Regions from separate parts of the Acidovorax sp. HDW3 genome, predicted to be linked through region 2. Evidence: predicted binding sites of a transcription regulator. Region 2 holds the regulator's gene; each other region holds the start of a gene.
What was found. Region 2 encodes NrdR, which represses ribonucleotide reductase genes. Its sites were predicted from a motif close to CACNANATNTNGTG; they were not measured.
Positions count from the first base shown of each region.

Region 1: the regulator NrdR is predicted to act here: its motif matches at 5,939-5,952, upstream of G7045_RS11185 (ribonucleoside-diphosphate reductase subunit alpha).
Region 3: the regulator NrdR is predicted to act here: its motif matches at 2,164-2,177, upstream of G7045_RS13975 (ribonucleoside triphosphate reductase).

Region 1 is NZ_CP049885.1:2,428,340-2,438,013, forward strand. Features, by position in the region: gene ffh (signal recognition particle protein) at 1-972, opposite strand, end outside; gene G7045_RS11160 (inner membrane protein YpjD) at 1,065-1,865, shown strand; gene G7045_RS11165 (PP0621 family protein) at 1,862-2,080, shown strand; gene G7045_RS11170 (PAS domain-containing sensor histidine kinase) at 2,099-3,778, shown strand; gene G7045_RS11175 (sigma-54 dependent transcriptional regulator) at 3,787-5,274, shown strand; gene ampD (1,6-anhydro-N-acetylmuramyl-L-alanine amidase AmpD) at 5,271-5,870, shown strand; gene G7045_RS11185 (ribonucleoside-diphosphate reductase subunit alpha) at 6,049-8,892, shown strand; gene G7045_RS11190 (ribonucleotide-diphosphate reductase subunit beta) at 9,021-9,674, shown strand, end outside.
Region 2 is NZ_CP049885.1:911,368-921,041, forward strand. Features, by position in the region: gene G7045_RS04035 (YhjD/YihY/BrkB family envelope integrity protein) at 1-61, shown strand, start outside; gene G7045_RS04040 (alpha/beta fold hydrolase) at 96-827, opposite strand; gene G7045_RS04045 (CBS domain-containing protein) at 924-1,409, shown strand; gene aroC (chorismate synthase) at 1,496-2,593, shown strand; gene G7045_RS04055 (bifunctional UDP-sugar hydrolase/5'-nucleotidase) at 2,590-4,344, shown strand; gene nrdR (transcriptional regulator NrdR) at 4,418-4,864, opposite strand; gene glyA (serine hydroxymethyltransferase) at 4,880-6,124, opposite strand; ZMP/ZTP riboswitch at 6,157-6,322, opposite strand; gene G7045_RS04070 (lytic transglycosylase domain-containing protein) at 6,341-7,174, opposite strand; gene G7045_RS04075 (DUF748 domain-containing protein) at 7,849-9,674, shown strand, end outside.
Region 3 is NZ_CP049885.1:3,013,772-3,023,445, forward strand. Features, by position in the region: gene nrdD (anaerobic ribonucleoside-triphosphate reductase) at 1-61, opposite strand, end outside; gene G7045_RS13975 (ribonucleoside triphosphate reductase) at 122-2,140, opposite strand; gene G7045_RS13980 (hemerythrin domain-containing protein) at 2,325-2,759, opposite strand; gene norR (nitric oxide reductase transcriptional regulator NorR) at 2,910-4,478, shown strand; gene G7045_RS13990 (threonine ammonia-lyase) at 4,565-5,764, shown strand; gene G7045_RS13995 (phosphoenolpyruvate carboxykinase (GTP)) at 5,968-7,833, shown strand; gene G7045_RS14000 (hypothetical protein) at 8,000-8,218, opposite strand; gene G7045_RS14005 (cob(I)yrinic acid a,c-diamide adenosyltransferase) at 8,332-8,898, shown strand; gene G7045_RS14010 (hotdog fold thioesterase) at 8,981-9,406, opposite strand; gene G7045_RS14015 (ABC transporter substrate-binding protein) at 9,579-9,674, shown strand, end outside.

The sequences.
Region 1 (9,674 bases), 1.5 Mb from region 2:
CTTGAGCTTCTCGGCCATTTTCTGCGCCGCCTGCAGATCGACGTTCTGCGTCACCTGCTCGACCAGCGCCACGATGTCGCCCATGCCGAGCACGCGCTGGGCGTGGCGCTGGGCGTCAAAGACTTCCAGGCCGTCGATTTTTTCACTCACGCCGGCAAACTTGATGGGCGCGCCGGTGATGGCACGCACCGACAGCGCGGCGCCGCCGCGCGAGTCGCCATCGAGCTTGGTCAGCACGATGCCGGTCAGGGGCAGCGTTTCCTTGAAGGCGCGGGCGGTGTTGACCGCGTCCTGGCCCTGCATGGCATCGACGACGAACAGGGTTTCCACCGGATTCAAGAGCGCGTGCAGCTCCTTGATTTCCTGCATCAAGAGCTCGTCGATGCCCAGGCGCCCGGCGGTATCGACCAGCAGCACGTCAAAGTAATGCCGCTTGGCGTAGTCGAGCGCCGCCAGGGCGATGTCGCGCGGCTTTTGGTCGGGCGTGCTCGGGAACCACTCGGCGCCGGCCTGCGCCGTCACGGTCTTGAGCTGCTCGATGGCCGCCGGGCGGTACACGTCGCCCGAGACGGTGAGCACCTTCTTCTTGCGCTTGGTGATCAGGTGCTTGGCCAGCTTGGCGGTGGTGGTGGTCTTGCCTGCGCCCTGCAGGCCCGCCATGAGGATGACGGCCGGCGGCTGCGCCGCGAGGTTGATGTCAACCACGCCCTCGCCCATGGTCGCGGCCAGCTCGGCGTTGACGATGCCGACCAGCGCCTGGCCGGGCTTCAAGCTGCCCAGCACCTCCTGGCCCAGGGCTTTTTCCTTCACGCGGGCGATGAAGTCGCGCACCACGGGCAGCGCCACGTCGGCTTCGAGCAGCGCCATGCGGACTTCGCGCAGCATGTCCTGCACGTTGGATTCGGTGATGCGGGCCTGGCCGCGCATCTCCTTGACGAGGCGCGAGAGTTTGTCGGTGAGTGCGGAAGCCATGTCTGCTGCTGTGGGATGAGCCCGCGCAAGGTGGGCGTTGGGAGGGGCGCTCCAGAGGGGGAAACCCCTGGGCGAAAGGTACACTGTCGGCCATGATTTTACCCAGTGCCTCCCCCCTTGGCTGGACGCTGGCGGGCGCCGCCGCCCTCGCCTACGCCGTGCCCGCCGCCGGCGCTGCACGCCTGGGCGCAGGTTCGGTGCGCACAGCCCTGGCCCTGGCCTGGCTGCTGCACGCTGGCGCCCTGGTCTGGGCCCTGGTCGGCCAGACACCGCCGCGCTTTGGCTTTGGCCCGGCGCTGTCGATGACGGCCTGGCTGGTGCTCACCGTTTACGCCATCGAGCGCCAGCTTTTCCCCCACATGCAGGCGCGCTGGATGCTGTGCGCCCTCGCCGCCCTGGCGGTGCTGCTGGGCTGCGCCTTTCCAGGCCAGCCGCTGCACGGCACGGCATCCCCCTGGCTGGCGCTGCACCTGGCGCTGGGCATTGCCTGCTACGGCCTGTTTGCCGCCGCCGTGGTGCACGCCGCCCTCATGACGCGCGCCGAGCGCCACATCCGCCAGGCAACCGAGCCCGACAGCGGAATGCCGCTGCTGACCCTGGAGCGCCTGACGTTTCGCTTCGTCACCGCCGGCTTCATCCTGCTCTCGGCCACGCTGCTGGCGGGCTGGCTGTTTGGCGAGCAGCTCTACGCCCGCGCCTGGCACTGGGACCACAAGGCGGTGTTCTCCATCCTCGCGTGGCTGACCTTTTGCGTGCTGCTCGTGGGCCGGATGCGCTTTGGCTGGCGCGGGCGCCATGCACGCCACGTGCTCTACGGCGGCACCGCCCTGCTGCTGCTGGCCTACGTCGGCTCGCGCTTCGTGCTCGAAGTGGTGCTGGGTAAGAACCTATGAAATACCTGCTCGTGCTGCTGGTGCTGGCCGTGGCCTACGGCCTGTGGCGCAGCAAAACCCGCCGCCCGCCGCCCGCTGCCGTGCGCCCGGCCGCCGCCCCCCAGGCCATGGTCGAATGCGCGCACTGCGGCCTGCACCTGCCGCGCAGCGAAGCCCTGGCGCAGGGCACGCAGCATTACTGCTGCAACGCGCACCGCAGCGCCGGCCCGCAGTAATTGCACGCCCCACTCTCCATGCCACCGTCTTTGCTGCGCGCCGACGCTCCGTTTCAGCGCCTGTGGCTGGGCTTTTTAAGCGCCCGCATTGCCATCGCCCTGGCCCTGCTGGCACTGCACGGCACCGGCCTGGCACTGCAACCCGGCAGCGACCCCACCCTGGTCGCCCTGTGCAGCGCCTATTTGCTGATTGCCACGTTCACACGCCTGCTGGCCTCACCGCTGCCACCGCCGCCCCAGGTGGGGCCGCGCTGGCTGCCGCTGCTGGGCGTCGATCTGCTGCTGGTCGGTCTGCTCGAATGGCTGCAGGTGGGCAGCATGAACTACACGCCGCTGTTTGGCGTGCCGGTGCTCATGGCCTCGGTGCTGGGCTCGCTCACCCTGGGCCTGGGCACCACCGCCTGCGCCACGCTGATGCTGCTGGGCACCGCCTGGTGGCACAGCCTCGACAGCCTGGCCGACCCTGCAGGCCCCTACCTGCAGGCGGCGCTAACGGGCACCGGCTATTTCCTCGTCGCCTACCTCACGCACCAACTGGCCCAGCGCCTGCTGCGTGAACAAGAGCTGGCGCAGCAAAGCCAGCAAAGCGCGCAAGCCCAGGCACAGGTCAACGCCCTGGTGATCGAGAACCTGAGCGATGGCGTGCTCGTGCTCGGCGCCGACGGCTGGGTGCAGGTAGCCAATCCCGCCGCCCTGCAACTGCTGGCGGGCACACAGCCACTGCAACCACCGTTCTCCCTGGGTGGCCAGGCGGCCTGGGCGCCGCTGCAGCAGCTGGCGCACAGCACCTTTGCCACCGGCCTGCCGCAGCGCGCCGACGTGGGCCTGCTGCACAGCGGGCGCAGCCCCACCGGCCTGCGCGTGCGTACCTGGCTCACGGCGCAGCACAGCAGCACCGGCACAGCGGCGCAGTGCGTGATGTTTTTGCACGACCTGCGCGAGCTCGAAGCGCGCCTGCGCACAGAAAAACTCGCCTCCATGGGCCGCATGTCAGCCGCCGTGGCCCACGAGATTCGCAACCCCCTGGCAGCCATCGTGCAGGCCAATGCCCTTCTGGCAGAGGAGCTGCAAGCGCCCACCCAACTGCGCCTGAGCCAGATGGTGGCGCAAAACGCCGAGCGCCTGGCCCGCATCGTCGAGGAGGTGCTCGACATCGCCCGCGTGCAAAACCAGATCAGCCACGCGCCTGCGCGCAGCCTCGCGCTGGACGAGCAGGTGCAGCAAATCTGGCAAGACTGGCGCAGCGCCGACCCCGCGCAGCGCCAGGCCCTGGTGCAGCTACAGGCGGGCGCAGTGCAGGTCGAATTCGACCCCGAGCACCTGCGCCGTGTGCTCATCAACCTGCTCGACAACGCCCTGCGTTTCATGGGCACGCAGCCCGATTCGCTGCAAATCCACAGCCAGCAGGCAGCAGACGGCCAGGTCAGCCTGCAGGTCTGGAGCGACGGCGGGCCGCTCGACCCCTCGGTCGAGCGGCATTTGTTCGAGCCCTTTTTCTCCTCGCACAGCCGCAACAGCGGCCTGGGCCTGTACATCTGCCGCGAGCTGTGCCAGCGCCACGGCGCCAGCCTGCTGTACCAGCGCCTGGCACGCGAGAGCGCGCGCGGCCTCATCAGCGGCAACGCCTTCAGCGTGGTGTTTCGCAAGCACACACGCACGGCCGAACACCCCGGGTTGTTCGACACCTTGGTGGTGTAATCGCCCCCATGAACGCTACTGCTGCCGCAATCCTGGTCGTTGACGACGAACCCGATCTGCGCACCCTCTACGAACTGACCCTGCTGCGCGAAGGCTACCGCGTGGAAACCGCTGCCTGCCTGCAAGAAGCGCGCGAGTGCCTCAGCCGCCAAATTTTTGACGTGCTGCTCACCGACATGCGCCTGCCCGACGGCGAAGGCATGGAGCTTCTGACCCAGCTGCGCGAGCAGCAGCGGCGCGAGCGCAGCATCGTCATGACCGCCTACGGCTCGGCCGAAAACGCCGTCGAGGCACTGCGCGCCGGCGCCTTCGACTACCTCACCAAACCGGTCGATCTCAAGCAATTTCGCGCCGTCGTCGCCTCCGCCATCCAGGGCAGCGCGGGCGTGCCCGCACCCCGCAGCACCACACGCAGCAGCCCCCTTGCCCGCCAGCCCGCCCGCGCCGAAGACGCCCTGGCGCGCATCGTGGGCGAGGCGCCGGCCATGCGCGCCCTCAAGGGCCACATCACCAAGGTGGCGCGCGGCATGGCGCCAGTGCTGATCCACGGCGAATCGGGCACCGGCAAAGAGCTGGTCGCCCGCGCCCTGCACGGCTGCAGCCAGCGCGCTGACGGCCCCTTGATCGCCGTCAACTGCGGCGCCATCCCCGAAAACCTGCTCGAAGCCGAATTTTTCGGTGCCCGCAAAGGCTCCTACACCGGCGCGACGCAAGACCGCGATGGCTTTTTCCAGGCGGCACGCGGGGGCACACTGTTTCTCGACGAGATCGGCGACCTGCCGCTGGCCATGCAATCGAAGCTGCTGCGCGCCATCCAGGAGCGCAGCGTGCGCCCGCTGGGGGCAACGCAAGAGGAGCCGGTGGACGTGCGCATCGTCAGCGCCACGCACCGCGACCTGGCGGCCGACGTGCGCGCCGGGCGCTTTCGCCAGGATTTGTACTACCGCCTCAACGTCATCGAACTGCTGGTGCCGCCGCTGCGCGAGCGCCGCGAGGACCTGCCGGCACTGTGCCGGGCGCTGCTGGCGCGCATCGCCCAAGAATCGGGCCTGCCGCTGCCAACGCTAGACGCCCACACCCTGGCCCAAATCGCCCAGCACCCCCTGAGCGGCAACGTGCGCGAGCTGGAAAACCTGCTGCACCGCGCCCTGACCCTGGCCGACGGCCAGCAGCTGCACCTGCCAAGCCACCCCACCCCTGCCCTGGCCGCGCACCCCCCCCCAGCGCCCCTAGCGCCGTTAGCTCCTTTGGCCCCCTCGGTGCCCCTGGCGCAGCCGCTCAGCCCGCCACCACCCAACGATCTACCCAACGATCTGCAAGCCTGGCTCGACGAACAAGAGCGCGCCATCCTGGTGCGCGCGCTGCAAGACAGCGGCTTTAACCGCACCGCTGCGGCGGCGCGCCTGGGCATCAGCCTGCGCCAGATCCGCTACCGCATCGCGCGCCTGAACATTGCCGCGCCGCAAGATGGCGAGCCGCATGACGATGCCGAATGACGCCCCATAACGCCGCCCCCGCCTGGGACGGCGGCTGGCTGAGCCAGGCGCAGCACCTGCCCTCGCCCAACCACGGCCCGCGTCCAGCGGGCGCACAGATCGACCTGATCGTCGTGCACTCCATCAGCCTGCCGCCGGGTGCGTACGGCACGGGTGCCGTGCAGCAGCTGTTTACCAACCAGCTCGACTGGGACGCCCACCCCTACTACCAGAGCATTCGCGGCCTGCAGGTGTCGGCGCATTTCTTCATCACCCGCCAGGGCCAGCTGTGGCAGTTCGTCGATGCCGACGCCCGCGCCTGGCACGCCGGCGCCTCCGCCTACCGGGGGCGCCCGGGCTGCAACGATGACTCCATTGGCATCGAGCTCGAAGGGCTCGAAGGCCAGACTTTTGAGCCCGCCCAGTACCAGTGCCTGGCAGCGCTGTGCCAGGCGCTGCGCCAGCGCTATCCCATCGCCCACATCGCCGGCCACGAGCACATTGCCCCCGGGCGCAAGCAAGACCCCGGGCCCGGTTTTGACTGGGCACTTTTGCAACAGCAACTGGCCTGGCTGGGTACGTGTTTTCCCGCAACAACCCTTCCAGCAAAAGGCTGATTCCCCTGCGAAGCACTGCGGCTTCCAAGGCTTACTACACTACCTGTAGTGTTTTATTAAAAATAAAACACCATATATAGTGCTTCAACGATTTTTCGTTGTCCCCCCATTTTTCTCCTGCGCGACGCCCCAACGGCTTTGGGTGCGTCGCGTTTTTTCCTCCCAGCCAAGGAATTTCATGGACGCCGCGCTTGCCCCCTCCATCCCCACCGCCACCTTGCCCACCCCGCAGTCCGGCCATGTCCCACCCGTGCTGGTGCTGGCGCACTACCAAATCCTGCGCCGCAACGGCGCGGTGGCACCGTTCGAGCCGCCCAAGATCGCGGTCGCGCTGATGAAAGCCTTCCTGGCCATCCACGGTACCCAGGGTGCGGCCTCGGCCAGCGTGCGCGAGACGGTGGAGGAGCTGACCTCGGGCGTGGTGCGCGCCCTCACGCGCTCGCGCCCCGGCGGCGGCACCTTCCATATCGAGGACGTGCAAGACCAGGTGGAACTGGGCCTGATGCGCAGCGGCCACCACGAAGTGGCACGCGCCTACGTGCTGTACCGCGAGCGCCGCGCGCAAGAGCGCGCTCAGCAGCAGCAGGCCCTGATGCCGCAGGCGCCGCAAATCCACGTGCTGGAGCAAGGCCAGCGCGTGCTGCTCGATCTACTGCGCCTGCGCGAACGCATTGCCGCCGCCTGCAGCGGCCTGGGCGACGCCGTGCAGGCCGAGCCCATCGTTGCCGAGACGCTGCGCAACCTCTACGACGGCGTACCCGTCGAAGAAGTGGACAAGGCCGCCATCCTGGCCGCGCGCACCCTCATCGAGCAAGACCCTGGCTACACCCACGCCACAGCGCGCCTGCTGCTGCACACCATTGCCCGCGAAGTGCTCGGGCGTGACGTCGCCGCCGGCGCCATGGGTGAAGCCTACTTGCAATACTTTCCCCAGTGCATCGCGCAAGGGGTGGAAAACGAGCTGCTCGACCCCGCGCTGCTGCAGTTTGACCTGCCGCGCCTGGCCGCCGCACTGCGCGCCGAACGCGACCAGCAGTTCGACTACCTCGGGCTGCAAACGCTGTACGACCGCTATTTCCTGCACGTCAAGAAGCGCCGCATCGAGCTGCCGCAGGCCTTCTTCATGCGCGTGGCCATGGGCCTGGCGCTGCGCGAGAGCGACCGCAATGCCCGCGCCATCGAGTTCTACGAGGTGCTGTCGGCGTTCGACTTCATGAGCAGCACGCCCACGCTGTTCAACAGCGGCACGCGGCGCTCGCAGCTGTCCTCGTGCTACCTGACCACGGTGCCCGATCACCTCGAAGGCATCTACGACGCCATCAAGGAAAACGCGCTGCTGTCCAAGTTCGCCGGCGGTCTGGGCAACGACTGGACGCCGGTGCGCGCCCTGGGCGCGCACATCAAGGGCACGAACGGCGAATCGCAGGGCGTGGTGCCCTTCCTCAAGGTGGTCAACGACACCGCCGTCGCCGTGAACCAGGGCGGCAAACGCAAGGGCGCCGTCTGCGCCTACCTGGAGACCTGGCACCTGGACATCGAGGAGTTCCTGGAGCTGCGCAAGAACACTGGCGACGACCGCCGGCGCACGCACGACATGAACACCGCCAACTGGATTCCCGACCTGTTCATGCAGCGCGTGATGGACAAGGGCGAGTGGACGCTGTTCTCGCCCTCAGACGTGCCCGAGCTGCACGACCTCTACGGCCAGGACTTTGCCCGCGCCTACACCGCCTGTGAAGCGCGCGCCGATCGCGGCGAGATAACGCTCTACAAGCGCGTGCCGGCCGTGGACCTGTGGCGCAAGATGCTGTCCATGCTGTTCGAGACCGGCCATCCCTGGATCACCTTCAAGGACCCGTGCAACATCCGCAGCCCGCAGCAGCACGTGGGCGTGGTGCATTCGAGCAACCTGTGCACCGAGATCACGCTCAACACCAGCGCCGAGGAAACGGCCGTCTGCAACCTGGGCTCGATCAACCTGCTGCGCCACCTCAAGGACGGCCAGATCGACCACGCCAAGCTGCAGCGCACCGTCACCACCGCCATGCGGATGCTCGACAACGTCATCGACATCAACTACTACGCCGTGCCCAAGGCGCGCGACGCCAACCTGCGCCACCGCCCGGTCGGGCTGGGGCTGATGGGCTTTCAGGACAGCCTGTACGAGCTGCGCATTCCCTACGCCAGCGAGGCCGCCGTGGCGTTTGCCGACACCTCGATGGAAGCCATTTGCTACTACGCCTACTGGGCGTCGAGCGAGCTGGCGCAAGAGCGCGGCCAGTATTCGAGCTACACGGGCTCGCTGTGGCAGCGCGGCATCTTGCCGCCCGATACGCTGGAGCTGCTGCGCCAGGCGCGCGGCGGCTACGTCGAGGTCGATCGCAGCGAGCAGCTCGATTGGCAGGCGCTGCGCGCAAAAATCGCCCGCGACGGAATGCGCAACTCCAACTGCGTCGCCATTGCGCCCACCGCCACCATCTCCAACATCGTCGGCGTTGATGCCTCGATCGAGCCCTCGTTCGGCAACCTCTCGGTCAAGTCCAACCTCTCGGGCGAGTTCACCGTCGTCAACCACTACCTGGTGCAAGACTTGAAGCGCCTGAACCTGTGGGACGAGGTCATGGTCATGGACCTCAAGCACTTCAAGGGCTCGCTGCAGCCCATCGACCGTGTGCCGACCGAACTCAAGGCGCTCTACGCCACGGCGTTCGAGGTCGAGCCGCGCTGGCTGGTCGAGGCCGCCTCGCGCCGGCAAAAGTGGATCGACCAGGCGCAGAGCCTGAACATCTACATGGCCGGCGCCTCGGGCAAGAAGCTCGACGAGACCTACAAGCTCGCCTGGGTGCGCGGCCTCAAGACCACCTACTACCTGCGCACGCAAAGCGCCACGCACGTGGAGATGAGCACCGTCAACAAGCGCCAGCTCAACGCCGTCGCGCAGCACACGCCAGCACCTGACGTGGCGGCCACGGACGTCAAGTTCTGCGCCCTCGACGACCCCGGTTGCGAAGCCTGCCAATAAGCCCCACAAAGCCCGGCACGGGGGCGGCCAAAAACCAGGCCACCCCCTGAAAAAACCTTGCCAGATAACGCTGCAGTGCTTTTCTTTTTGCAGCACTGAACCCATAATCCGAACGCATTGGAAGACCTATGTTGAACTGGGACGAAGAAGTCAAACCCACCCTTGCCAGCGCCGTGCCGGCAAGCGGCTCCCACGCCGGCGCCCCCCAGCCCCAAGCCGGCACACAGCGGCGCGTGAACGCTGCCGACAAGCGCATCATCAACGGCCAGACCGACGTCAACCAGCTCGTGCCCTTCAAGTACAAGTGGGCCTGGGAAAAATACCTTGCCACCTGCGCCAACCACTGGATGCCGCAGGAGATCAACATGACGCGCGACATCGCGCTCTGGAAAGACCCCAACGGCCTGACCGAGGACGAGCGCCGCATCGTCAAGCGCAACCTGGGCTTCTTCGTCACCGCCGACTCGCTGGCCGCGAACAACATCGTGCTCGGCACCTACCGCCACATCACCGCGCCCGAATGCCGCCAGTTCCTGCTGCGCCAGGCGTTTGAAGAGGCCATCCACACCCACGCCTACCAGTACATCGTCGAGTCGCTGGGCCTGGACGAGGGCGAAATTTTCAACGCCTACAACGAGGTCGAATCCATCCGCGCCAAGGACGAGTTCCTGATCCCGTTCATCGACGCCATCATGGACCCCGGCTTCAAAACCGGCACCCCCGAGACCGACCAGACCCTGCTCAAGAGCCTGATCGTCTTCGCCTGCCTGATGGAGGGGCTG
Region 2 (9,674 bases):
GCGCGCGGCGCTGGACTATCTGCTGCTGGCCGACGTCGTCACGCCGCTAAGGCAACGCTGAAAAAGCGCATCGCATCGCGGGGGCTTCTTCAGCGTCACCCTAAAAAACTAAGCAGCAGCGCCAGCGTTTGCGCCGGTGCCTCGCCCTCGATGTCGTGCCCCGTGGGCAGCTCGTGCGCCTGCACCGCCAGGCCCGTGGCCCGCGCTTGTGCGATCAGCGCGGCAGCGGCGGCCGGCGGCGTCATGCGGTCGTGGCTGCCGGTGAGAAACAGCAGCGGGCAGGCCAGGGCGGCCAGCGCGGCCTCGGCGCCCTGGTAGCGGTCGCAGGCTTGCAGGCCCTGCAGCAGCAGGGGCTGGGCCGGGTTGGCGCGCAGCACGCGCAGGCCCATGGCCAGTTGCTGCTGCGCCGGTGCGCTGTCCTCGGGCAGGCTGTGGGCGTAGCGGATGATGCGCGCCAGCGCGTCTTCAGGCGCGCTGGCTGCCAAGTCCAGCAGCGCCGGCGCCACGCGCATCGGGCTGGCCGTGCCCAGCAGCGCCAGGTGGCTGGCGCGCGGGCCCAGGCGGGCAGCCGCCTCCAGAGCGATGAGCGAGCCCCAGCTGTGGCCGATGAGCGCCACCGGCCCCGTGGGTGGCAGCTGCGCCAGGGCCCAGTCGGCGCCGGCTTGCACACTGGCGGGCGCGGGCGCCGCGCTGCCGTCGTGGCCGGGCAGGTCGGGCGCCAGCACCTGCCAGCCGCGCGCGGCCAGGGCGGCGGCGGGCCGCGCCCAGACGCTGTGGTCGCAGGCAACGCCGTGGATGAAAAGCGCGCAGCGCGCTGGACTGGCCATAAATCGCTTCTCCTATTGCGGGGGTGCGGCGATTGTGCTGCGCGATGGGCTATATTTGCCCGAGCATTTTCACCTGGGCCCCGCGCCATTCCTGCCATGAAAGTCAGCGACATCCTGCGCCTCAAAGGCAACACCTTGTTCACCGTGACCCCGGACGCGCCGCTGGCGCAGGCGGTGCAGACCATGGCCGAGAAAGACATCGGCTCGCTGGTGGTGATGGAATACGGCGACCTGGTCGGGATGCTTACCTTCCGCGAAATCAACCTGGTGCTGGCGGCCAACGGCGGCAGCATCGGCGAGCGCCTGGTGCGCAGTGCCATGGACGACGCCCCCATCACCTGCACCCTGGAGACCGACATGGACGAGGTGCGGCGCATGATGCTTGGCTGCCACGCGCGCTACATGCCGGTGATGGACAAGCGCATGTTGATGGGCGTGGTCAGCTTCTACGACGTGGCCAAGGCCGTGGTCGATAGCCAGAACTTCGAGAACAAGCTGCTCAAGGCCTACATCCGCGACTGGCCGCAACAGGAAGCCAGCCAGGCCAGCCAGGCCAGCCAGGCCAGCCAGGCCAGCTCGTGACGCCCCAGTTTTGAGTAAAAAACGCTGCCAGCGCTTATCTATCAAGCGCTGGCAGCTATTTTTTTGATAGTAAAGAAACCTCCCCCATGAGCGGCAACACCCTCGGCACCCTGTTTTGCGTCACCAACTTTGGCGAGTCCCACGGCCCGGCGATCGGCTGCGTCATCGACGGCTGCCCGCCGGGCATGGCCCTGTCCGAGGCCGACATCCAGCACGACCTGGACCGGCGCCGCCCCGGCACCAGCCGCCACGTAACGCAGAGGAGCGAGCCCGACGCGGTCGAAATCCTCTCGGGCGTGTACGAAGGCCGCACCACGGGCGCGCCGATTGCGCTCTTGATCCGCAACCAGGACCAGCGCAGCAAGGACTACGGCGAGATCGCGCAGCAGTTTCGCCCCGGCCACGCCGATTACGCCTACTGGCACAAATACGGCATCCGCGATCCGCGCGGTGGCGGGCGCTCCTCGGCACGCCTGACGGCGCCCACCGTCGCCGCCGGCGCCGTGGCCAAGAAATGGCTGCGCGAGAAATACGGCACTGAGTTTCGTGCCTGCATGACGCAGCTCGGCGAGCTGCCCATCGCTTTTGAGGACTGGGCGCATGTGCCGCACAACCCGTTCTTCGCCCCGGTGGCCGACGTGCAGCGCTACGAGGATTACATGGATGCCCTGCGCAAGGCGCACGACTCGTGCGGCGCGCGCCTGCGGGTGCAGGCCACGGGCGTGCCCGTGGGCCTGGGCGAGCCGCTGTACGACCGGCTCGACGCAGCAATAGCCCACGCCATGATGGGCCTGAACGCCGTCAAGGGCGTGGAGATTGGCGCTGGCTTTGCCAGCGCCGCGCAGCGCGGCACGGTGCACGGCGACGCGCTCACGCCCGAGGGCTTTGCCAGCAACCACGCCGGCGGCATCCTGGGCGGCATCAGCACCGGGCAGGACATCGAGGTCAGCATTGCCATCAAGCCCACCAGCTCCATCCTGAGCCCGCGCGACTCGATCGACATCCACGGCCAGCCGGTGCAAGTCGTCACCAAGGGCCGGCACGACCCCTGCGTCGGCATCCGCGCCGCACCGATTGCCGAGGCGCTGCTGGCGCTGGTGGTGATGGACCACGCGCTGCGCCAGCGCGCGCAGTGCGCTGATGTGCACCAAGCCGTGGGCCCGATCGCGGCCGCCCGGCCATGAGGCGTCAGCGCGCACACGCTGCCGCCCTGGCCCTGGCGGCGGCGCTCCTGGCCGGCTGCAGCAGCACACCGGCGCCGGTGATGGACATCGCCCTGATCGGCTTCAACGACTTTCACGGCAACCTGGAGCCGCCGCGCCTGGCCGTGCCGGTGCCGACCGAGGGCGGCACGGTGCAGGTGCCCGCAGGCGGCGCCGCCTACTTTGCCAGCGCCATTGCCAGCCTGAAGGCGCAGCACCCGCACCATGCGCTGGTGTCGGCGGGCGATATGGTCAGCGCCTCGCCGCTGGTGTCGGCGCTGTTTCTCGACGAACCCACGGTGGAAGCCTTCAACACCATGGGGGTGGACTTTCACGCCGCTGGCAACCATGAATTTGACAAGGGCTGGCGCGAGCTGCTGCGCCTGCAGCACGGCGGCTGCGAGAAAAACACCGTGCGCGAGCCCTGCCAGCTGAGCCAGCCGTTTGCCGGCGCCAACTTTCCCATCCTCACCGCCAACACCCTGCGCGCCGACGGCGGCACGCTGCTGCCGGCCATCGGCCTCAAGCGCTTTACGGACAACGGCCACACCATCACCGTCGGCTTCATCGGCCTGACGCTGCGCGCCACGCCCACCATGGTGGCGCCCACCGGCGTCGCCGGCCTGCACTTTGCCGACGAGGCGGAGACTGCCAACGCCCTGATCCCGGCGCTGCGCGCGCAGGGCGCGGACGTCATCGTCGTCGTGCTGCACGAGGGCGGGCGCACCGATGCGCCGGTAACCGCACCCGGCTGCCAGGGCCTGAGCGGCGACATCGTGCCCATCCTGGAGCGGCTCGACCCGGCGGTGGACGTGGTGGTCTCGGGCCACACGCACCAGGCCTATGTGTGCGACTACGGCCAGGTCAACCCCCAGCGCCCGTTCTTGCTCACCAGCGCCGGCCTGTACGGCACTTTGTTGACCGAGATCCGCCTGGCGGTCGCTACCGACACGCGCCGCGTGCAGCGCAAGAGTGCGCGCCAGGTCATCGTCCAGGGCGAGCCCTTTACCGGCGCCCAGGGCCGGGTCGAGCTGCAGCCGAACTGGCCGGTGTTTGCCCCGGATGCCCGCGTGGCGCAGCTGGTGGCGCGCTACCGCGAGGCGGCCGTGCCCCTGGCGCAGCGCCCCGTGGGCCAGGCCAGCGGCGCCTTTTTGCGCCAGCGCCAGCCCTCGGGCGAATCGGTGCTGGGCAACCTGATTGCCGACGCCCAGCTGGCGGCCACGCGCGCGCCCGAACGCGGTGGCGCGCAGATTTCGTTCATGCACCCCGGTGGCATACGTGCCGACCTGGTGCCCGACGCCCAGGGCCTGGTGCGCTACGGCCAGCTGTTTGCCGTCCAGCCGTTTGGCAACAGCCTGGTGGTGCGCAGCTTCAGCGGCGCGCAGCTGCAGGCGCTGCTGGAGCAGCAGTTTCACAGCGGCAGCAACAGCGTGCAAAACCCGCGCGTGCTGTCGGTGTCCGACGGCTTTGGCTACCGCTACGACCTGTCGCAGCCGCCGGGCCAGCGGGTGAGTGCTTTGACCTTGCAGGGCCGCCCGATTGCGCCGCAGGAGCGGCTGCGCGTGGCCATCAGCAGCTATCTGGCGGCGGGGGGCGACAATTTCACGGTTTTCCAGCAGGGCCAGGATGACGTGGGCGGCGGCCAGGACCTGGATGTGTTCGAGGACTACTTGCGCACATACAGCCCGGTGGCGCCGCCGCGCGCTGACCGTATCACCCGCATCGCGCCGTGATGGGCATAAAAAAAGCCGCTAGCGCTTGATGAACAAGCGCCAGCAGCTATTATTTTGATAGTGATTCAGGGACTCAGCGCACTTCGTCGATCACGGTTTTGAACTCGTCGATGTCCTCGAAGCTGCGGTACACGCTGGCAAAGCGCACGTAGGCAACCTTGTCGAGCTTTTTGAGCTCGCGCATCACCAGCTCGCCCAGCAGGCTCGAAAGCACCTCGCGCTGGCCGAGGTTGAGCAGCTTTTCCTCGATGCGCTCAAGGGCGGAGTCGACCTGCGTCGTGCTCACCGGGCGCTTGCGCAGGGCAATGGCGAACGAGCCCTGCAGCTTGCGCCGGTCGTACTCAATGCGCCGTCCGTCTTTCTTGACGATGGCCGGAAAACTCACGTCCGGCCGTTCGTAGGTCGTAAAGCGCTTGGCGCAGCTGCCGCACTGGCGGCGCCGGCGCACGAAATCCCCATCCTCGGCCACGCGGGTTTCAACGACTTGCGTCTCCTGGTGGCCGCAGAACGGGCATTTCATCGTGCCGCCCTGGCTTTAGCGGTAGACCGGGAAGCGGCTGGTGAGCGCGTGCACCTTGGCGCGCACGGCGGCGATGTTGGCCTCGTCACGCGGGTTGTCGAGCACGTCGGCAATCAGGTGGGCCGTGGCGCGGGCTTCTTCTTCCTTGAAGCCGCGCGTGGTCATGGCCGGGGTGCCAATGCGCACGCCGCTGGTGACCATGGGCTTTTCCGGGTCGTTGGGGATGGCGTTCTTGTTGATCGTCATGTGCGCCTGGCCCAGCACGGCCTCGGCTTCCTTGCCGGTGATGCCCTTGGCGCGCAGATCGACCAGCATGACGTGGCTTTCAGTGCGGCCGCTGACGATGCGCAGGCCGCGCTCGGTCAGCGTCTGGGCAATGATCTGCGCGTTCTTGGCCACCTGTTGCTGGTACTGCTTGAACTCGGGCGAGAGTGCCTCCTTGAAGGCCACGGCCTTGGCCGCGATCACGTGCATCAGCGGGCCGCCCTGCAGGCCGGGGAAGATGGCGCTGTTGATGGCTTTTTCGTGCTCGGCCTTCATCAGAATGAAGCCGCCGCGCGGGCCGCGCAGGCTCTTGTGCGTGGTGCTGGTGACCACGTCGGCGTGCGGCACCGGGTTGGGGTACACGCCAGCGGCAATCAAGCCTGCGTAGTGGGCCATGTCCACCATGAAGATGGCGCCCACTTCTTTGGCGATTTTGGCAAAGCGCGCAAAGTCGATGTGCAGCGCGTAGGCCGAGGCGCCGGCGACGATGAGCTTGGGGCGGTGCTCGCGCGCCTTGGCTTCCATGGCCTCGTAGTCGATTTCTTCTTTCTCGTTCAAGCCGTAGGACACGACGTTGAACCACTTGCCCGACATGTTCAGCGCCATGCCGTGGGTCAGGTGCCCGCCTTCGGCCAGGCTCATGCCCATGATGGTGTCGCCGGGCTTGAGGAAGGCCAGGAACACGGCCTCGTTGGCCGAGGCGCCGCAGTGCGGCTGCACGTTGGCCGCTTCAGCGCCAAAAAGCTGCTTGATGCGGTCGATGGCCAGCTGCTCGGCCACATCGACAAACTCGCAGCCGCCGTAGTAGCGCTTGCCGGGGTAGCCCTCGGCGTACTTGTTGGTCAGCTGCGTGCCCTGCGCCCACATGACGGCGGGGGAGGCGTAGTTCTCGCTGGCGATCAGCTCGATGTGCTCTTCCTGGCGCTGGTTTTCGGCTTGGATGGCGGCAAACAGCTCGGGATCGGCTTGTTCGACAAGAATATTGCGTTGGTACATGGCAGTCCTTTGAATTGGAATCCCTTGGTGGCAAGGGCTGCCCAGGCGAACGGCTCGAACACTCTGGAGCGGTCGCCCCGGGCGGTACGCTTCCCAGTGGTTTGGCAGGAAGGCCAAGTGGCTTCGCTGCTGGTTTTCCACGTCAGCGGCAGCCACCCGGTGGGGCGGCCGCGCCTATCGCCAGTCGCGTACCCTGCTAGTGTAGCCCAGGGGCTTTCACATTTCGGGGCTGGAGAGCATGGCCACCTTGTCGCTGCCCGTTGCTGGGCTGCTCGGGCCAACCGGTGCGGCCTTGGTCGCAACGATGGGCGCCGCCGGTGCTGCCAGCGGCACATTGCGCCCAGCGGCCACCTGGCGCAGGCGCTGGTGCTCGGCCAGCACCTTGGCGGCATAGCCACCGTCGTCTTCGAGGTTGGCGGCGCCGACGTAGTAGCGCAAGCCCCCTTCGAGCGAACCGGCACGGGCAATGCACTCCTTGAGCACGCTCACGCCCACGCGCAGGTTGCTCACCGGGTCGAAGGCGGCAAAGTGGCCGCCAAAGTTCTGGTACTTGTCCTGGTGCACGCGCGTCATGACCTGCATCAGCCCCTGCGCGCCGACGGCGCTTTGGGCAAAGGGGTTGAAGCTCGACTCGATCGCCATGATCGCCAGGATCAGCGTCGGATCGAGCTTGTTGCGCTGGCCCAGGCCGTAGGCCTCGCTCACCAGCGCCGCCAGCGGCTCGGGCGCGACGCGGTATTTTTTGCTCAGCCAGTAAGCCACCTTGGCCTGCTCCTGGGGCAGGTCTTTGGGGTTGGTGGCGGTGGCGCGCTCGATGGCATCGGGCTCGACTGGGTGGTCGAGCTCGGCCACCTGGCGTGCTTGTAGCCAGCTGCGCAGTTCCTCCTCGCCGTTTTGGCGCAGGTCGGGACGGGCGATGAGGGTCAAGGCCACAAAGGCCACAGCCAAGCCCAGCAGGGCGAAGCTGTTGTGGGTGATTTCAAGAAAACCGTCGGCCATATCGGACACGACCTGGCGCACGGAGGCGACCATTTTTCCTGACGCTGTCATAGCTTTCCTTTCTTGGGGCCTGCTGGAGCGACTGGGTGGCCCGGGTAGGGCGGCGCAGAGGAGCTGCAGGCTTCGGATTGGTACGCCATCGAGCCTGCCGGGGCGCCGTGGTGGCGCACAAAGAAGGGGCAGACTGACTTAGCCGGTGTCGGCAGCGCTGGGGTTTGTACTAGCTTGTCAAAAGCTGGCGGATTCTAAAAGTCGATTTAATGCTAAGTCAATACTAAAAAATTGATGTTTAAGATCAAATTTGTATGTTAATGCTGTATGTGTGTCCATGTAAATCATTGTCCTTCGAGTGATGATTGTTGTTCTCAATCAAAGGCGGTGGTGTCATAAAAACAAAATGATTGGATTGCGGGCGTGCTTTCGGTACTGTTGGCTTGCCTGCACTTGCAAGGCATCTGCCGGACGAAGCCAAGCCGCTTGCACTCTGGGCGCTAAGGAGCCCGCCGCAAAGCAGGTCACGCTTTCACGGCAACCCCCTGGGGGCAATACCTTGCCCCCTGGCCGACGGGAGACACAGACGCTCTCTCCGTCGCCAATCGATGGCAAAGGCCGTTGTGCCAGCCGTCAAGCCCGGTGGTCGGCCCTGCGCCCCCACCGGGCTTTCTTATTTACCCTCCGTTGCACCCGTTCACAGCAGAAATCTGGTGCAATCCCTGCATTTGCACATGCAGGAGCCTCCGTTGTCGTCTCGTCTCATCGCTTGGCCGTGGTTGCGTCGCGCCGTCTGGGTGCTGTTGGGGGTGTTGCTGCTGTGGCTGCTGGGCTGGTTGGCGCTGCCGCCGCTTTTGCGCAGCCAGGGTGAAAAATGGGCTGGCGTGGCCCTGGGGCGCACGGTGCATATTGGCCGTGTCGAGTTTGCCCCTTGGGCGCTGCAGCTGACGCTGCACGACGTTGCCGTTGCCAAGGCACAGGGTGAGGGTGCGCAGCTGACGGTGCAGCGGGTGTATGTGGACTTGGCGGCAAGTTCGGTGCTGCGCCTGGCGCCGGTGCTCGATGCGTTGGAGGTCGATCAGCCTGTGCTGCACCTGGAGCAAACCCGTCCTGGCCACTATGACGTGGACGATATCCTGGCGCGCCTGGTCGCTGACGAGCCCGCGCCGCAGCCCACACCCCTGCCGCGCTTTGCGCTGTACAACGTCGTCGTGCGTGACGGTACGGTCGATTTTGTCGATCACACGGTAGAGCGCACGCACGCGCTGCGCGATTTGCAGCTGCGCGTGCCGTTTCTGAGCAGCCTGGCGTCCAAGCGCGAGATCAAGGTCGAGCCCCGGCTGGCGTTCGAGCTCAACGGCAGCCGTTTTGACTCGTCGGCGCAGAGCACGCCGTTTCTCTCCAGCCATCAAACCCAGGCCCGTCTGCGCCTGGCCGATTTTGACTTGGCCCCCTACCTGGCCTACGTGCCGGCCTCGGTGCCGGTGCAGCTGCAAGCGGGCGTTCTGGATGTGGACTTGCAGCTGTCGTTCGAGCAGCAGGAGCAGGCCCACGTCAGCATCAGTGGCCAGGTGCAAGCGCGCGGTCTGCGCTTGGCCGATCGCCAGCAAAAACCCTTGTTGGCCGTCGATGCCATCCGCGTGCAACTCGCCGATGTGCAGCCACTGGCCCAGCGCGGTCATTTGTCAGCTATTGAAATAGAAGCGCCTAAGGCACAGGCAGTGCGCGCTCGCGATGGTTTGCTCAACTGGCAGCGGTTGGCCGACGGTGCCCCCACTGCGCCCTCCAGTGCTTCGCCACCTCCGTCCACGCCGGGTTGGCAGTGGCAAATCGATCGGGTGCGCTTGCACGGCGGCGAGGTCGATTGGCGCGACGAGGCCGTGGCCGCAGGCGCCCAGCTGGCGCTCAAGGCAGTGCAGCTCGATGCCAAGGCCATTGCCTGGCCGCTGCAGCAGCCGTTTGACTTTGCCGGCAGCGCCACCCTCGAAGGGGGGAAAATTGGTTTTCAGGGCCAGGCCAGCACGCGCATGGCAACGCTGGCCACGTCGATTCGCCAGCTGCCCCTGGCGGTGGGCGCACCTTATCTGGCGCAATACCTGCAGCCGCGCCTGGATGGGCGCCTGGATGCCGACCTGGGCCTGGCCTGGAACGACCCCGCCTGGGTGCTGCGCCTGGCGCACCTGTCACTGGCCAACGTCACCTTGCGCTGCACGCCCCCGGGCACCTGTGCGCAAGCTGGGGCGAAGAACAAGCCCCAGTGGCTCGCTGTGGCCGGGTTGCAGCTCGACGACCTGCGTGTCAATGGCCAGACGCAGCAGGTGCGCGTGGGGCGTCTGGCCCTGGCCCAGCCTGAGGTGCAACTCGAGCGCGATGCCCAGGGCCGCTGGATGTTCGAGCCCTGGCTGCGCCCGCAGCTGGCTGCAGCTCCGGCCCCGGCGGTGGCGGCTGCACCAGCACGCCCCTGGAGCTTGCAGCTCGCCCAGCTTGAAATCGACGAGGGCGCGGTGGCCTTGCGCGACGCCCAGCCGCAGCAGGCGGTGGCGCTGCAGCTGTCGCAGCT
Region 3 (9,674 bases), 1.0 Mb from region 2:
CTTGCAGCTGCACGTCGGCAGCGGCCAGGGCGGTGGTTTCAACGGTGCTCAGGGCGTTCATGGTGTTTCCTTCAAAAATGATAGCTATTGACGCTTGATACATAAGCCTTACAGGCTGTTTTTATGCCGCAATCTTGCGGCGCTTTTCTGCCAGGCGCTCCTCGTCGCACTTCGGGCAGAACTTGTGCTCGCCTTCCAGGTAGCCGTGCGTGGGGCAGATGGAGAAGGTGGGCGTGATGGTGATGTAGGGCAGACGGAAGTTGCTCAAGGCGCGCTTGACCAGCTCGCGGCAGGCGGCGCCGCTGCTGATGCGCTCGCCCATGTACAGGTGCAGCACGGTGCCGCCGGTGTACTTGGACTGCAGCTGCTCCTGGCGCTGCAGCGCCTCGAAGGGGTCGTCGGTAAAGCCCACGGGCAGCTGCGAACTGTTGGTGTAGTAGGGCTGGGCCTCGCTGCCGGCCTGCAGGATGGCGGGCCAGCGCTTTTTGTCCTCTTTGGCAAAGCGGTAGGTCGTGCCCTCGGCGGGCGTGGCCTCCAGGTTGTAGAGGTGGCCGGTTTCTTCCTGAAAGGTGACGATGCGCGCGCGCACATGGTCCAGCAGGCGCAGGGCAAACTGGTGGCCCCAGTCGCTGGTGATGTCCTGCTCGCCCTTGGTGAAGTTGCGCACCATCTCGTTGATGCCGTTCACGCCCAGGGTGCTGAAGTGGTTGCGCAGCGTGCCCAGATACCGTTTGGTGTAGGGGAACAATCCCTGGTCCATCAGGCCCTGGATGAGCTTGCGCTTGACCTCCAGGCTTTGCTTGCCCAGTTCGAGCAGGCGGTCGAGCGCGGCCAGCAGCGCGGCCTCGTCGCCCGCGTGCAAAAACCCCAGGCGCGCGCAGTTGACGGTGACCACGCCCAGGCTGCCGGTCTGCTCGGCGCTGCCGAACAGGCCGTTGCCGCGCTTCAAGAGCTCGCGCAAATCGAGCTGCAGGCGGCAGCACATGGAGCGCACCATGTTGGGCGACAGCTCCGAGTTGATGAAGTTCTGGAAGTAGGGCAGGCCGTACTTGGCCGTCATCTCGAACAGCGCGGCGGCGTTCTCGCTCTCCCACGGGAAGTCGGGCGTGATGTTGTAGGTGGGGATGGGGAAGGTGAACACCCGGCCCTTGGCGTCGCCCGTGGTCATCACGTCGATGTAGGCACGGTTGATGAGGTCCATCTCGGCCTGCAGCTCGCCGTAGCAAAACGGCATTTCCACGCCGCCAATCACCGGCACCTGCTCGCGCAGGTCCTCGGGGCAGGTCCAGTCGAAGGTCAGGTTGGTGAACGGCGTCTGCGTGCCCCAGCGCGAGGGCACGTTCAGGTTGTAGATCAACTCCTGCATACATTGGCGCACGGCGGCGTAGTCCATGCCGTCCTTGCGCACAAAGGGCGCCATGTAGGTGTCGAACGAGGAGAACGCCTGTGCGCCCGCCCACTCGTTTTGCAGCGTGCCGAGAAAGTTCACGATCTGCCCCACGGCCGAGCTCATGTGCTTGGCCGGGCCGGCTTCCACCTTGCCGGGTACGCCGTTGAGCCCCTCGTGCAACAGCGTGCGCAGCGACCAGCCGGCGCAGTAGCCGCTGAGCATGTCCAGGTCGTGGATGTGGATGTCGCCGCTTCGGTGCGCCTCGCCGATCTCGGGCGCGTACACATGCGACAGCCAGTAGTTGGCCGTGACCTTGCCGGCCACGTTCAGGATCAGGCCGCCCAGCGAATAGCCCTGGTTGGCGTTGGCGTTCACACGCCAGTCGGCACGCGAGAGGTATTCATTGATGGAGGACTCCACATGCACCAGCGTCTGCCGGTCGGCGCGCAAGGTGGCGTGGCGCTCGCGGTAGGCGATGTAGGCGCGGGCGGTTTGCAGGTGGTTGGCGGCGATCAGCGTCTGCTCGACCACGTCCTGGATCTGCTCGATGGTCGGCGCCTGGCCGTGAAAACGGTGGCCCAGCACCTTGGTGACCTGGGCGGTGAGCAGCTGCGCCTCGTCCACGCCAAACTCGCCGGTGGCCGCGCCGGCGCGGGCGATGGCCGAGGCGATGCGCTCGGCATCGAACGCGGCGCGCGCGCCATCGCGGTCAATGACGTCACGGGGCAAGGTGGCGACGGGGGTGGACATGCGGCAGCTCCAGGCAAATTAAACACTACATGTAGTGTGCAACCACAGCTCAAAACACCATAGGTAGTTGTTTGCCGCATTTGATTTAACGCAAAAACCTGAGCAATTACGTCGGACAAAAAAAGGGCCGCCCCAAGGGCGGCCCAAGCAAGAAGCGTCTAAAGACGCGAGAGGATCAGGGTTTTTAGGGCTGGGCGGCGGCGGTTTCCTGTGCCGCTTCAATGCGGGGGTAAAAGTCCCGGTCTTCGTGCTTCATGCGCTCGTACACGCGGCGCAGCACGTCGTTGGCGTCGCGGCGAAAGCCTGCCTCGTCGGCACACAGGCGCGCGGCCGTGTTCCAGCGCCGGGCAAAGGCATCAAAGGCAGCGGCAATCGGCCCCATATCGTGCTGAAAACGCTGGCCCAGGCGCGCCAGGCCCGCGTCGTCGCTGCGCTGCAGCGCCGGGTACAGCGCCTGGTCTTCCACCGAGAGGTGCAGCTTGATGACAGCACTGATGGCCACGATGCCCTGTGCCAACGCCCCGGCGTTGGCAATCACGCCCGCGCGGGTGAGGGTGCGCAAATGGTCGATGCGCGCGAGGATGTCCAGGTGTTGGTGCTTGAATTTGTCGATGTTCATCACAGTTCCTATGGGTTCATGTCACCACAAGTAACGCAAACCCCATGCCAGCCCAAAAAACACCATAAAACAATGACTTAGCAAGGCATTGGCAAGATAACGGTCATTTCAACCCCAGCCAAAAACGGTTGTTTAAACCATAATCGGGTAATGAATACCCTTGTCGATCCCGACCTGCTGGCCGAGCTGTCCCAAGACCTGGCCCCGGCTGAGCGCCTGCAGCGCCTGGTGGGCCAGCTGCGCACGCGTTTTCACTGCGGCGCGGTGGTGCTGCTGCGGCTGGAAGAATCGTTTTTGCGCCCCGTGGCCATCGACGGCCTGGTGGGCGAGGCCCTGGGGCGGCGCTTTGCCGTGCACCAGCACCCACGCCTGGCGGCCCTGCTGGCGCAGCGCGAGGTGCTGTGCTTTGACAAGGACAGCCAGCTGCCCGACCCCTACGACGGCCTGCTCGACGCCCTGCCCGGCGCGCCGCTGCCGGTGCACGACTGCATGGGCGTGGCGCTGTGGCTGGACGCGCGCCCCTGGGGCGTGCTCACGCTCGACGCCCTGCGCACCGGCACCTTCGGCCCGGCCGAGCGCCGCGCGCTGGCGCACTGCGCCCTGCTGGTGCAGGCGGCGGTGCGCATGGCGCAGCGCGATGGCGAGATCAGCCAGCTGCGCCTGGCGCCGAGCGCGCGCGCCAGCAGCGCCGACACGCCCCTGCCGCTGGCGGGCGACGCCGAGATCGTCGGCCAAAGCCCGGCCCTCACGCAGCTGCTGCACGAGCTGCGCGTGGTCGCCGGCTCCGAACTGCCGGTGCTGCTGCTGGGCGAGACCGGCGTGGGCAAGGAGCTGTTTGCGCGCTGGCTGCACCGCCATTCGCCGCGCTCAGACAAGCCCCTGGTGCACGTCAACTGCGCCGCCCTGCCCGAGTCGCTGGCCGAGAGCGAGCTCTTTGGCCACGCACGCGGCGCTTTTTCTGGCGCGCTGGCCGAGCGCCCGGGGCGCTTCGAGGCCGCCGATGGCGGCACTTTGTTCCTCGACGAAGTCGGCGAGCTGCCGCTGGCGGTGCAGGCCAAGCTGCTGCGCACGCTGCAAAACGGCGAAATCCAGCGCCTGGGCGCCGACCAGCCCCGGCATGTGGACGTGCGCATCCTCGCCGCCACCAACCGGCGCCTGCGCGAGCAGGTGGCCGCCGGCAGCTTTCGCGCCGACTTGTACCACCGCCTCTCGGTCTACCCGGTGCCGATCCCGCCGCTGCGCGAGCGCGGCAGCGACGTGCTGCTGCTCGCCGGGCGCTTTCTGGAGCTCAACCGCGCCCGCCTGGGCCTGCGCAGCCTGCGCCTGGCGCCGGCGGCGCAGGAGGCGCTGGCGCGCTACCGCTGGCCGGGCAATGTGCGCGAGCTCGAACACGTCATCAGCCGCGCCGCGCTCAAGGCCCTGAGCCAGGGCGCACACCCGGGCGACATCGTCACCCTCGAGTCCGCCTTGCTCGATCTCGACACCGGGCCCAGCCCCCCCAGCAGCCCGATCAACCCCAGCCACCGCGCCAGCCCCACCGCTGCCGCCCCCAGCCTGCACCAGGCCGTGCAAGCCTGTCAGCGCCAGCACATCCACGCCGCCCTGGCGCAGCACCAGGGCAACTGGGCGCAGGCCGCGCGCAGCCTGGGGCTGGACGCGAGCAATCTGCACAAGCTCGCCAAGCGCCTGGGGCTGAAAGAAACACTATCAAAACAATAGCTGCTAGCGCTTGTTTTATAAGCGCTAGCAGCATTTTTGACCATGAAACCAACGCAGCCACAGGGCTGCGCCACAATGGCCCGACCATGCTCACCCTCCAGACCATCCAGGACGCCGCCGCCCGCCTGTGCGGCCAAGTGCTCGAAACCCCCTGCGTCGAATCGCAGACGCTGTCGCAGATCGTCGGCGCGCAGGTGTTTTTGAAGTTCGAGAACCTGCAGTTCACCGCCTCCTTCAAGGAGCGCGGCGCCTGCAACAAGCTCAGCCAACTCTCGCCCGAGGAGCGCGCGCGCGGCGTCGTCGCCATGAGCGCGGGCAACCACGCCCAGGGCGTGGCCTACCACGCGCAGCGCCTGGGGCTGCGCGCCGTCATCGTCATGCCGCGCTTTACGCCCGGGGTCAAGGTCGAGCGCACGCGCGGCTTTGGCGCCGAGGTGGTGCTGCACGGCGACACCCTCGAAGCCGCCCGCGCCCACGCCTACCAGCTGGCGCAGGAGCAGGGCCTGGTGTTTGTCCACCCCTACGACGACGAGGCCATCGCCGCCGGCCAGGGCACGCTGGCGCTGGAGATGCTGCGCCAGCAGCCCGACCTCGATTGCCTGGTGGTGGCCGTCGGCGGCGGCGGGCTGATTGCCGGCGTGGCCACCGCCGCCAAGGCGCTGCAGCCGGGCATCGAGGTCATCGGCGTGCAGACCGAGCGCTTTCCCTCCATGCTCAACGCCGTGCAGGGGCGCGCGCTGCCCATGGGGCAATCGACGATTGCCGAGGGCATTGCCGTCGGCACGCCCGGCGCCATCACGCAAGAGGTAGTCAAGCGCCTGGTGGACGACCTGCTGCTGGTCGATGAGGGCGACGTCGAGCAGGCCGTGCTGATGCTGCTGGAGATTGAAAAAACCCTGGTCGAAGGCGCGGGCGCCGTCGGCCTGGCGGCGCTTGCGCGCTACCGCGAGCGCTTTGCCGGCAAGAAAGTCGGCCTGGTGCTCTCGGGCGGCAACATCGACCCGCTGCTGCTCGCCGCCATCATCGAGCGCGGCCTGGTGCGCTCGGGCCGCCTGGCGCGCATCCAGGTGAGCGCGCGCGACGTGCCCGGCGTGCTGGCGCAGATCACCGCCACCGTCGCCGCCGCCGGCGCCAACATCGAGGAGGTGCACCACCAGCGCGCCTTCACCATGCTGGCGGCGCAGAACGTCGAGATCGAACTGGTGCTGCAAACGCGCGGCCAGGCGCACGTGCAGCAGGTGCTGGCGCAGCTGCGCGCCGCCGGAATGCAGGCCGAGCACCATTGAGCGGCGCCGCCGCCGCGCAAACGATGCATAACCACATGCATCGTTTGCATAGATTTACCAGCATACGGCAACACAGTTTCAGCGTGGTTTCATAGAATCATCGGTTCTGTCGGCGTGACAGTGAGCCGTTTTTTCAAAAGCCACCTCCTCTCGTGCGGTGCGCGGCCTTTGAAAAAATGGTTTTTCAACTTGAGGACGCTCCGATGAACGCACCCGCCGCCGGCCTGGCCATCCAGGCCCCCGCCTACGTCAAAAACCCCAAGATCGTTGCCTGGGTGGCCGAGATGGCCGCGCTGTGCAAGCCCGCCGCCATCCACTGGTGCGACGGCAGCCAAGAGGAATACGACCGCCTGTGCCAGCTGCTGGTCGATGCCGGCACTTTCAAAAAGCTCAACCCCGCCAAGCGCCCGGGCAGCTTCCTGGCCTGCTCCGACCCCTCGGACGTGGCGCGCGTGGAAGACCGCACCTTCATCTGCAGCGCCAAGAAAGAAGACGCCGGCCCGACCAACAACTGGGCCGATCCGGCCGAGATGCGCGCCACCCTGGCCCCCCTGTTTGACGGCTGCATGGCCGGGCGCACGATGTACGTCGTGCCCTTCTCCATGGGCCCGCTGGGCAGCGACATTGCCCACATCGGCATCGAGCTGACCGACAGCGCCTACGTCGCCGTCAACCAAAAGCTGATGACGCGCATGGGCCGCGCCGTGTACGACGTGCTGGGCGTGGATGGCGAATTTGTGCCCTGTATGCACACCGTGGGCGCGCCCCTGGCCGCTGGTGAAAAAGACAGCACCAGCTGGCCTTGCAACCCCAAGGTCAAGTACATCGTGCACTACCCGGAAACGCGCGAAATCTGGAGCTACGGCTCGGGCTACGGCGGCAACGCCCTGCTGGGCAAGAAGTGCCTGGCGCTGCGCATCGCCTCCACCATGGGCCGTGACCAGGGCTGGCTGGCCGAGCACATGCTGATCCTGGGCGTGACCAGCCCCGAGGGCAAGAAGTACCACGTCGGCGGCGCCTTCCCCAGCGCCTGCGGCAAGACCAACTTCTCCATGCTGGTGCCGCCCGAGGCCGGTTTTGCCGGCTGGAAGGTCACCACCATTGGCGACGACATCGCCTGGGTCAAGCCCCAGGCCGACGGCACGCTGCGCGCCATCAACCCCGAGGCCGGCTACTTCGGCGTCGCCCCGGGCACGAACACGCTGACCAACCCCAACTGCATGGCCAGCCTGAACAAGGACGTGATCTTCACCAACGTCGCCCTGACCGACGACGGCGACGTCTGGTGGGAAGGCATGGAAAAAGACCAGGGCAAGCTGCCCGACCATTTGATCGACTGGCAGGGCCGCGACTGGACGCCGCAAATCGCCAAGGAAACCGGCGCCAAGGCCGCGCACCCGAACGCCCGCTTCACCGTCGCCGCCACCAACAACCCGGCGCTCGACCCCGCCTGGGACGACCCGGCGGGCGTGCAGATCGACGCCTTCATCTTCGGCGGCCGCCGCTCCACCACCATTCCGCTGGTGACCGAGGCGCGCTCCTGGACCGAGGGCGTGTACATGGCCGCCACCATGGGCTCTGAAACCACCGCCGCCGCCTTTGGCGCGCAAGGCGTGGTGCGCCGCGACCCCTTCGCCATGCTGCCCTTCATGGGCTACAACATGAGCGACTACTTCCAGCACTGGCTCAGCCTGGGCGCCAAGCTGCAGGCGCAGGGCGCCACGCTGCCGCGCATCTACTGCGTCAACTGGTTCCGCAAGGGCGAGGACGGCAAGTTCGTCTGGCCCGGCTACGGCGAGAACATGCGCGTGCTCAAGTGGATGATCGACCGCATCGAAGGCAAGGCGCAGGGCCAGGACACCATGTTCGGCATCGCCCCGCAGTACGCCGAGATCAACTGGACCGGCCTGGACTTCTCTGCCGCGCAGTTCAACACCGTCACCAGCATCGACAAAGCGGCCTGGCAGGAAGAGTTCAAGCTGCACGCCGAACACTTCGACAAGCTCGCCTACCGCCTGCCGCAAGCGCTGCTGGCCACCAAGGCCGCGCTGGAAAAACGCCTGGGCTAACCCCCTGGCAACGCCTGCCCCTGTGGGGGCAGGCATAAAAAAACGATAGCTGCCAGCGCTTGCTCCGCCTTGGTTTCAGATGGAAAACACCATCAAAACCAGACAGGGCAAGCGCTGGCAGCTATCGTTTTTATTAACGCCCATGCGGGCGTCAGTCCGGTCGGCTTCAGTCGTAGCGGCGGATATTGCTGACCGCAATGCCCAGCGTGGCGCGGGCCAGGGCGGCCTCGGCGCGCTCTTGCTGCAGCAGGGTATTGACCACCGGGGCCGGGGCCGCAGCGGCGCGGCGCGCTGGCAGCAGGCTGCGCAGGGCAGCGGCGATGCGCTCCACACCGGCCACGCCTGCCGGAAGCTGCAGGGAATGGGGATGGGCAATGCTGGTCATGGTGAAATTCCTCGTTACGGCGCCCCGACATGGGGCATGGGCGCAATCCTAGGGTTTACCCCTGGTTGCGTCCAATGCCGAAGTGCAATACCTCCATGCATAAGGAGCTTCTCATGGGTAATCGCCTCTCTCAAATTGCCACCCGCACCGGCGACGACGGCAGCACCGGCCTGGGCAACAACACCCGGGTATCCAAGAACAGCGGCCGCCCGCACGCCATGGGCGACGTGGACGAGCTCAACTCGCACCTGGGCCTGCTGCTGTGCGAGCCGCTGCCGCCCGAGGTGCGCGAGCTGCTGATCGACATCCAGCACCAGCTCTTCAACCTCGGCGGCGAGCTCGCCATGCCGGGCTTTGCGCTGCTGCAGGACAGCGCCCTGCAGCAGCTCGACCAGGCGCTGGCGCACTACAACGCGCAGCTGCCGCGCCTGCAGGAATTCATCCTGCCAGCGGGCACGCGCGCCGCCGCCCAAGCCCATGTCTGCCGCACGGTGGCGCGCCGCGCCGAGCGCGCCGTGGTCGCGCTGCAAGCGCGCGAGGATATGCGAGCCGGCCCGCGCCAGTACCTCAACCGCCTCTCGGACCTGCTGTTCGTGCTCGCGCGCGTGCTCAACCGCATGGACGGCGGCGCCGAGGTGTACTGGCACAGCGAACGGCTCAAGCGGTTGGAGGAAGAATAAATTGGGGTCAGATTCCAATTAGTCAGGGATTAATTGGAATCTGACCCCAATTTTTGACCGCAATTTGTTTGCGCGCCCCGCCCTACCCCTTGGGCGCGAGGATGGCCATGGTGATGCGCGAGACGCAGGTCATCTCGCCGGCGTCGTTCACCATGTCGATCTGCCACACCTGGGTGCTCTTGCCGATGTGCACCGGCCGCGCCGTGCCCGTGACCCAGCCGCTGGTGGCTGCGCGCAGGTGGTTGGCGTTGATATCGAGCCCCACCGCCTTGTGCCCCGGCGGGCAGGCGCAGGCGGCGCCGACCGAGCCCAGCGTCTCGGCCAGCACCACACTCACGCCGCCGTGCAGCAGGCCGTAGGGCTGCTTGGTGCGCGCATCCACCGGCACACGCGCGCGCAGGTAGTCGGCGCCGATCTCGGTGAACTCGATGCCCAGGTGCGAGACGGCGCAGCCCTGGTTCCAGGCGTTGAGCTGCTCCAGGGTCAGGTCGTGGTTCCAAATCGTCATGGGGGTGTCTCCTTCAAAAAAGGCGGTAACTTGCGGGACAGTTTGGCGTAATGCCCGCTTTTTAGAATGACCGTTCGCATTCATATTATTCGGATGCAGGAGGGGCCTCGGCTGTTGCGCAGGCGACAGCGCGGGGTCTTATTTTTTTTGCGCTTTTGAATCGGGTTCACGTATGCAACGCCGCCAATTCGTCTCTTTTGCCGCCTGCTCCGCCGCCGCCTTGTGCGCACCGGCCTGGGCTCAGGAAAAACCCCTGCTCATCGGCTGC